Regions from separate parts of the Pseudoalteromonas sp. 19-MNA-CIBAN-0066 genome, predicted to be linked through region 2. Evidence: predicted binding sites of a transcription regulator. Region 2 holds the regulator's gene; the other holds the start of a gene.

Region 1 (4,454 bases), on a different contig from region 2:
TTTAAAAGTGCGCGCCAGTGCTGGGTTATCTTATAATCCATTATCTAAGCAGTACTCGCTTAATACCGACGTAAGCGTAAATTATATTCTGCATTTTGAGAAGTTAGCGTAATGGTCAGCTCTCAATCAACGTCACCTACTATAGAGTACGATGCTTTTTTATTTGACTTAGATGGCACTTTACTCGATACCGCTGATGACTTAGGTGCAGCTTTAAATACCGTACTGCGTTCGCAGCAATTAGATACAGTAAGTCGTGAGGTATATCGCGCTGCTGCATCTAATGGCGCAGCAGCCTTGTTAGAGGTCGGTTTTAAAGATAAATGGGGTGAGCAACCGCAAGCACAACTCGTTAAGCAATTAATTGATGCCTACGCGGCTAATATAGCCAAACACACCACGTGCTTTGCTGGTATTGAGCCACTACTTATCGAACTGGAGCGAAAAAACATCAAATGGGGGATCATGACTAACAAACCCGGATTTTTAACCGCCCCTTTAGTAGCCGCGATCCCTGCTTTAAAAAATGCCTGCGTGGTTATCAGTGGCGATACTTTAGCTGAAGCTAAACCTTCGCCTTTACCTTTACTACATTGTGCCAAGCTAATGGGCGTTGCACCAAATCGTTGCTTGTACATTGGCGATGCTTTGCGTGACATTCAAGCAGGTAAAGCGGCAGGTATGCACACCGCAACCGCACTTTGGGGTTACGTGCCTAACTTAACCGAAGTTTTGAGCTGGCAGGCCGATTTTAATTGGCAAAGCCCTATTGAAGGTTTTAACCATATATAGTGCTATGTTAATTATTAAACACTATATATTGTGATTGTGTTAGTTTTCACACAAAGCCTGCTGATAAAAAAAGCAGTCAAAATATATTTTTAAAAAGCGTAAATTTAGTAGATCCTTAGTTGATTTTTGTAAATTTCAACTTAACCGAATGTTCGAAGGTTAATGCTTACTAACACAAATGTGTTATCCCGACGTTATCCACAATTAGGGGCAATTCTGTCCCTTGCAAAACAACGCGGACCACACTATCTTGTGATCTCTAATTTGAACAACACCAGATATTGTGGCTAAATGTTATTCAATAAAATCGCCTGAATTGGTGTAAACAATAATAAATGAATAGATACTCTGTTATTTTGGAGTATTAATCATTGGTCAAAATACTTAATTTCCAAGGAATACAGGCAAAACTATGAACCAACAGTTATCTGTAAGCAAACGTGACGGCCGTAAAGAGCCACTTGATCTTGACAAGATCCATCGCGTTATTGAATGGGCCGCCGAAGGGTTAAATAACGTTTCGGTTTCGCAAGTTGAATTAAAATCACACATTCAATTTTACGACGGTATTCGTACTAAAGATATTCACGAAACCATCATTAAAGCTGCAGCCGATCAGATTTCAAAAGAATCTCCTGATTATCAGTATTTGTCAGCACGTTTAGCTGTATTCCATTTACGTAAAAAAGCGTATGGCCAATTTGAGCCACCACGTTTATTTGATCATGTAACAAAAATGGTTGGCGACAAACGCTACGACGCTCACCTACTGGTAGATTACACCGAGCAAGAGCTTGACGAATTAGACGAATACCTAGATCACAGCCGTGACCTTAACTTTAGTTATGCTGCGGTTAAACAGCTTGAAGGTAAATACTTAGTTCAAAACCGTGTAACCGGTGAGATTTATGAAAGCGCGCAGTTTTTATATATTTTAGTCGCTGCTAGCTTATTTGCTGACTACCCTCGCGATACACGTATTGCGTATATAAAACGTTTTTACGATGCGATTTCATTGTTTAAAATTTCACTGCCTACGCCAATTATGGCAGGTGTTCGTACGCCAACACGCCAGTTTAGCTCGTGTGTATTAATAGAGTGTGGCGACAGCCTTGATTCAATTAACGCCACCTCGTCTGCAATTGTTAAATACGTATCGCAACGTGCCGGCATTGGCATTAACGCAGGTCGCATTCGTGCACTGGGTAGCCATATTCGCAATGGCGAAGCGTACCATACGGGTTGTATTCCTTTTTATAAGCACTTTCAAACAGCGGTTAAAAGCTGTTCGCAAGGCGGTGTACGTGGCGGCGCAGCAACCTTGTTCTACCCGCTTTGGCATTTAGAAGTAGAAAACCTGTTAGTACTTAAAAATAACCGCGGGGTTGATGACAACCGCGTGCGTCATTTAGATTACGGCGTACAGTTTAATAAACTAATGTACTCGCGTTTAATTAAAGACGACTACATTACCTTGTTTAGCCCCTCTGATGTGCCAGGCCTTTACGATGCATTTTTTGAAGACCAAGACGAGTTTGACGCGCTTTATGTAAAATACGAACAAGACGAATCAATTCGTAAAAAACGCATTAAAGCTATTGAACTGTTCTCAATGTTTGCGCAAGAACGTGCAAGTACCGGTCGTATTTACTTACAAAACGTTGACCACTGTAATACGCACAGCCCGTTCATTGCTAAAGTGGCACCTATTCGCCAATCTAATTTATGTTTAGAAATTGCATTACCAACTAAGCCGTTGGATAACGTAAACGACGAAGAAGGCGAAATTGCGCTATGTACACTCTCTGCATTTAACTTAGGGGCTATTGAGTCACTAGATGAACTTGAAGAATTGGCTGAGCTTGCTGTACGCGCTTTAGATAACTTACTTGATTTTCAAGACTACCCAGTACCGGCTGCAAAAAATGCCACTATGGGTCGTCGTACTCTAGGAATAGGCGTAATTAACTACGCATACTACCTAGCTAAAAACGGTAAGCGTTATTCAGATGGCAGCGCAAATGCACTAACGCACAAAACATTTGAAGCGATTCAATACTACTTAATGAAAGCATCAAACGAGCTTGCTAAAGAGCGTGGTGCATGTCCTAAGTTTAACGAAACAACCTACTCTCAAGGTATAATGCCAACAGATACGTACAAGCGAGATCTTGACAAAATTTGTGATGAGCCACTACACCTTGATTGGGATGCATTACGTGCCAGCATTAAAGAGCACGGTATGCGTAACTCAACAGTAAGTGCGCTAATGCCATCAGAAACATCGTCGCAAATTTCTAACGCAACAAACGGTATTGAGCCACCACGTGGTCATATTAGCGTTAAAGCAAGTAAAGACGGTATTTTAAAGCAAGTTGTACCTGAATATGAACGTTTAAAAGATAACTACGAGTTACTGTGGGATATTCCTTCAAACGATGGTTACTTACAACTTGTGGGTATAATGCAAAAATTTATTGACCAGTCTATTTCGGCCAATACAAATTATGATCCTGGTAAGTTTGAAGGCGGTCGCGTACCGATGAAAGTCTTATTAAAAGATTTGCTTAGCGCCTACAAACTGGGTGTTAAAACCTTGTACTATCACAATACCCGCGATGGTGCATCTGATGCACAAGAAGATACACCGGATCTTGAAGATGATGATTGCGCAGGCGGCGCGTGTAAAATTTAATTTTTGAGTTTTTATTTTAAGCGGGCACTAAGCCCGCTTTATTCTGATAGTTTTTTGAGTGATAAACATGTCTTATACTACCTTTAGTCGTAAACATAATAACCAAATGGAAGAGCCAATGTTTTTTGGCCAAACCGTTAACGTATCTCGTTATGATCAACAAAAATACCCTATTTTTGAAAAACTAATTGAAAAGCAGCTTTCGTTTTTTTGGCGCCCAGAAGAAGTAGACGTAAGCAAAGACCGCTTAGACTTTCAAGCATTACCTGATCATGAAAAGCATATATTTTTAAGTAACTTAAAATATCAAACATTGCTTGATAGCGTACAAGGGCGTTCACCAAACGTGGCCCTACTGCCTATTGTATCGCTACCAGAGTTAGAAACATGGATAGAAACGTGGGCGTTTAGTGAAACGATTCATAGCCGCTCGTACACGCATATTATTCGTAATGTTACCCAAGCACCTGAACTTATTTTTGATGACATAGTTAGCAATGACAAAATTAGTGAACGTGCCGATGCGGTAACAAAATACTACGATGATTTAATTAACTCAGTGTCGCTTTACAATTTATACGGTGAAGGCAAACATGAGATTAACGGTAAATCTGTTGTTGTTAATTTATTTGAGCTGAAAAAGAAACTTTACCTGGCAATGATGTCGGTAAATATTTTAGAAGCGATTCGTTTTTATGTCAGCTTTGCCTGCTCGTTTGCGTTTGCTGAGCGTGAATTGATGGAAGGTAACGCTAAAATAATCAAGCTTATTGCCCGCGATGAAGCGCTACATTTATCTGGCACTCAGCATATTTTAAATATTATGCAAGACGGTAAAGACGATCCAGAAATGGCGATTGTTGCCGCGCAGTGCCGCGACGAAGCAATTAAAATGTTTGTGGACGCTGCAGAGCAAGAAAAAGAATGGGCCGAGTACTTATTCAAAGATGGCTCAATGATTGGCTTA
Region 2 (4,454 bases):
ATTCACTCTTATTAGTTGTTAGTTGCGTTACTTAATAAAGCCCGCTTTTGCGAGTAAGCTCATTGAAATATCAGCGCCCGTAGGCTGCTCTGCGCCTTTTATAAGCCGCTCTAAATAACGCGCAATTTGGTCGACTTCCAAATTAACTTGGGTGCCCACTTTAAAATTAGCTATCGTTGTTTGCTCGCTGGTATGGGGCACAATCGTTAATTTAAATTTATTACCTTCTACTGCGTTCACTGTTAGGCTAATACCATCAATACATACCGAACCTTTGTATGGTATGTATTTCATTAGGTTTTCATCTGTGCTTAGCCAATATTCTGTAGCACGTGCATTTGGCGTAATGGCGGTAATTGTAGCAATGCCATCAACATGACCAGATACTAAATGCCCACCTAAACGCGAAACCGGTTGCATGGCTTTTTCAAGATTAACTGTTTGCCCTAATGTGTAATGAGCAAAACCAGTTAAACCTATGGTTTCATTCGATAAGTCGGCACTAAAACCATCTGCATGTTTATCAACAACAGTTAAACACACACCATTAGTGGCAATACTATCACCTAACTTAACATCACTCATATCAAGGTCAGGGCTTTGTACACGAATAGCTAAATCGCCTTGTTTTTTTTGTAATAAAGCAATTTTGCCTGTGGCTTCTATTATCCCAGTAAACATAGCATTACTCTTTTGTATCAAGTGGTTTTAATGAGCTTTTAACTGCGCTAATACGTAAATCATCACCTATGCGCGTACACTCATTAAAAGTTAAATTAATCGTATTTTGCATACTGATCAACTCAGGAAAATTAACTAAACTCTTGCCATCACACCCAATTAATTTAGGCGCTAGATAAAAAATAAATTCATCTATTAAATCCAGTTCAACCATTTTACCCGCAAGGGTTGCCCCAGCCTCTAGCCACACTGTGTTAAATTGCAGCTTTGCGAGCTTTTTTAAAACCGCGGTTAAATCAACTTTTGAATTACTAGCAGTTACTACTATATGCTTTACAAAATGCGGCCAATGTTGCGATTTATCAACCTTGGTAGTAAAAATTATTATTTCACTTTCAATAGCAAATAAAGCAAGATTTGGGGTTAAACGATTTTGCGAGTCAATAATAACACGCACCGGTTGGCGAAGCGGTAACTGTGTAGGTAATGCCTGCGGTAATTCATTTTTACGCACATTTAATTTAGCGTCATCTACTAATACTGTATCGGCACCGGTTAAAATAGCGCAACTTTGTGCACGATATAACTGTACGTCTTGGCGTGCTGCTGCGCCTGTTATCCACTTACTTTGGCCATTATTTAGCGCCGTTTTGCCATCAATACTGGCGGCCATTTTACACGTTACATAGGGCAGGCCATGCTCCATGCGTTTAAAAAAGCCTAAATTAAGCGCCCTAGCCTGTGCTTCAAGTAACCCATGTGCAACCTCAATACCAGCGTCGCTAAGTATTTTCAGCCCCTTACCTGCCACTTGTGGATTGCTATCGACCATAGCGGCAATTACTTTTACCACACCGGCGGCTTTTAAACCTTCTGCGCACGGCGGTGTGCGGCCATAATGGCTACATGGCTCAAGCGTAACATAAGCAGTTGCGCCTTTTGCTTTACTGCCTGCCATAGCAAGTGCATTTACTTCTGCATGCCCTTGTCCGGCAAGCTGATGAAATCCCTCGCCTACTATTTCATTGTTTTTAACTAATACACAACCTACGTTTGGATTAGGCGTGGTAGTAAACCGGCCTTTTTTAGCCAGCTCTATAGCACGTGCCATATACATTTCGTCATATTGGTTAAAAACGTAGTCGCTCTGCATACTTACTCCCCTAAACGGGCAATTTCTTCGCCAAATTCGCGAATATCTTCGAACGAGCGATACACTGAGGCAAAGCGCACATAAGCTACTTTATCGAGCTTTTTAAGCGCTTCCATAATGCACTCTCCCACTAAGTGGCTCGAAACTTCTCGCTCGCCGGTTGCGCGTAATTGCGACTTTATTATATGAACAACTTCTTCTACTTGTTCGGTACTTACGGGGCGTTTTTCTAGTGCGCGGTTTAAACCATTTAATAACTTATCTTCGTTAAAGGGTTCGCGGCTGCCATCTTGTTTAATTACCCGTGGCATAACCAGCTCTGCGCCCTCAAACGTAGTAAAACGCTCATGGCAGTCATTGCATTCACGACGACGACGCACTTGGTGACCACCGCCAACCAGGCGAGAGTCAATAACTTTGGTATCTTTTGCGGTACAAAATGGGCAATGCATAGCTAGGTACTTCCGTTTTAAAAAACAAAAAAGGCCGCTTTAAAGCGGCCTTTATCTTAGCAAAAAACTAAGCGATTGTGATCTAAATTACTGTTTTACTTTTATTAAGCGTAAACAGGTAGTTTTGCACAAATAGCTTTTACTTTTTCTCTTACTTGCGCCTGTACTGATTCATCATTGATGTTATCTAGTACGTCACAGATCCAGCCAGCAAGCTCTTTAGATTCTGCTTCTTTAAAACCACGACGAGTAATTGCAGGTGAACCAATACGTAGGCCCGAAGTTACAAACGGTGAACGTGGATCGTTAGGCACTGAGTTTTTGTTAACTGTAATATGAGCGTTACCCAAAGCAGCATCTGCATCTTTACCAGTAATGTCTTTATTGATTAAATCAAGTAAGAATAAGTGGTTTTCAGTTTTGTCAGATACAATTTTGTAGCCACGTTCCTGCATAACAGCAACCATAGCCTGTGCATTTTTAACAACTTGTGTTTGGTACACTTTAAACTCTGGCTGTAGAGCTTCTTTAAATGCCACTGCTTTAGCAGCAATAACATGACATAAAGGACCGCCTTGGCCACCAGGGAAAACAGCACTGTTAAGCTTTTTGTAAATTGCTTCGTCGCCACATGCCGAAATAATTAAACCACCACGTGGGCCTGCTAATGTTTTATGTGTAGTTGTAGTAACAACATGTGCGTGAGGAACTGGGCTTGGGTAAATACCCGCCGCAATTAAACCAGCAACGTGCGCCATATCTACAAAAAAGTAAGCGCCAATTTTATCAGCGATTTCACGTAATTTAGCCCAATCAACAATACCTGAGTATGCTGAGAAGCCACCAATGATCATTTTTGGTTTGTGCTCAAGCGCTAGCGCTTCAACCTGTGCGTAATCAATTTCGCCTGTAGTTTCATCTAGGCCATACTGAATTGCATTGTAAAGCTTACCTGAAAAGTTTACGTGTGAACCATGCGTTAAATGGCCGCCATGAGCTAAGCTCATACCAAGTACAGTGTCACCGGCGTTTAATAACGCTAAAAAAACAGCCGCATTTGCTTGCGAACCAGCATGTGGTTGTACGTTTGCGTAGTCAGAACCAAATAGTTCGTTAGCACGGTCAATCGCTAATTGCTCAACAACGTCTACATGCTCACAACCGCCATAGTAACGTTTGCCCGGATAACCTTCTGCGTATTTATTAGTTAACTGTGAACCCTGTGCTTCTAGTACGCGTGGGCTACAGTAGTTTTCAGAAGCGATTAATTCAATGTGATCTTCTTGGCGCGCAGTTTCTTTTGCAATTGCGTCAAATAACTCTGGGTCAAAATCTGAAATATTCATGCTACGTTCTAACATTGGGGTCTCCTGGGGCAAGGTGTATGGTATTTTTTAGAGGCTTTATTGTACGCTTAAAACGACTATTTGCCTACGCTCTTAAGTTGAGGATATTTAAACAGGGATTGAATTTATTTCACAGGCTTTTTAAGATGATATTTTTTAATCATTACATAAAAAATTAAAATATATATTAATTACTATATTTGCATAGCTAATGAAAGTATTAACACCCACACTAAAATATACCTATAAAAAAAGCGACCAAGGCCGCTTTAATTAAATTTTATTTTTAACTTAATTTTTTAAGTATTTCAGTACGTAAGGCATCATAGTCAGCATTTATATCATTAGCTAAACATGGCTTAGCCAATGCATCTGCAAGTGGCTTTGGCATGTCTAGCTTAATGTTTAAAATACCTTCAACACTGTCTTTAAATTTAGCTGGATGAGCCGTGGCTAAAAAGATTCCAGTAGCACCAGGAGCGCGATTTTCAACAAGTCCTTGGTATGCAATAGCAGTATGCGGCTCAGCAACATAACCTGTTTGTTGAATATTTTTCATCACTGTTTGCGTATCTTGCTCGTTTACGCTGGTTGAATAAAAATTATCGTAACTAAACCAGTTGTTGTCGAGCATAGTTTGCACTCGTGGCCAGTTATTTGGCTTGCTTACATCCATAGCATTTGAAAGTGATTCTAGCGTCGCATTTGGCGTCCAGTTTTTATCTAGCATAAAGCGCGGTACTGTATCGTTTTGATTAGTAGTTGCACTTAGTTTGCCAACAGGCAAACCAATAACAGCACCTATCATTGCCGCGCACACAT

The links. The regulator NrdR, encoded in region 2, represses ribonucleotide reductase genes. The targets are predictions, from matches to a motif close to AAACACNANATNTNGTGTTT.
Region 1: the regulator NrdR is predicted to act here: its motif matches at 1,062-1,081, upstream of nrdA (class 1a ribonucleoside-diphosphate reductase subunit alpha).

What each region holds. Positions count from the first base shown of each region.
Region 1 is NZ_JBEONZ010000002.1:242,018-246,471, reverse strand. Features, by position in the region: gene ubiG (bifunctional 2-polyprenyl-6-hydroxyphenol methylase/3-demethylubiquinol 3-O-methyltransferase UbiG) at 1-112, shown strand, start outside; gene AAEZ18_RS02530 (HAD family hydrolase) at 112-792, shown strand; gene nrdA (class 1a ribonucleoside-diphosphate reductase subunit alpha) at 1,205-3,487, shown strand; gene nrdB (class Ia ribonucleoside-diphosphate reductase subunit beta) at 3,555-4,454, shown strand, end outside.
Region 2 is NZ_JBEONZ010000020.1:33,549-38,002, forward strand. Features, by position in the region: gene AAEZ18_RS12200 (riboflavin synthase) at 28-681, opposite strand; gene ribD (bifunctional diaminohydroxyphosphoribosylaminopyrimidine deaminase/5-amino-6-(5-phosphoribosylamino)uracil reductase RibD) at 686-1,834, opposite strand; gene nrdR (transcriptional regulator NrdR) at 1,837-2,286, opposite strand; gene glyA (serine hydroxymethyltransferase) at 2,391-3,647, opposite strand; gene thrC (threonine synthase) at 3,919-4,454, opposite strand, start outside.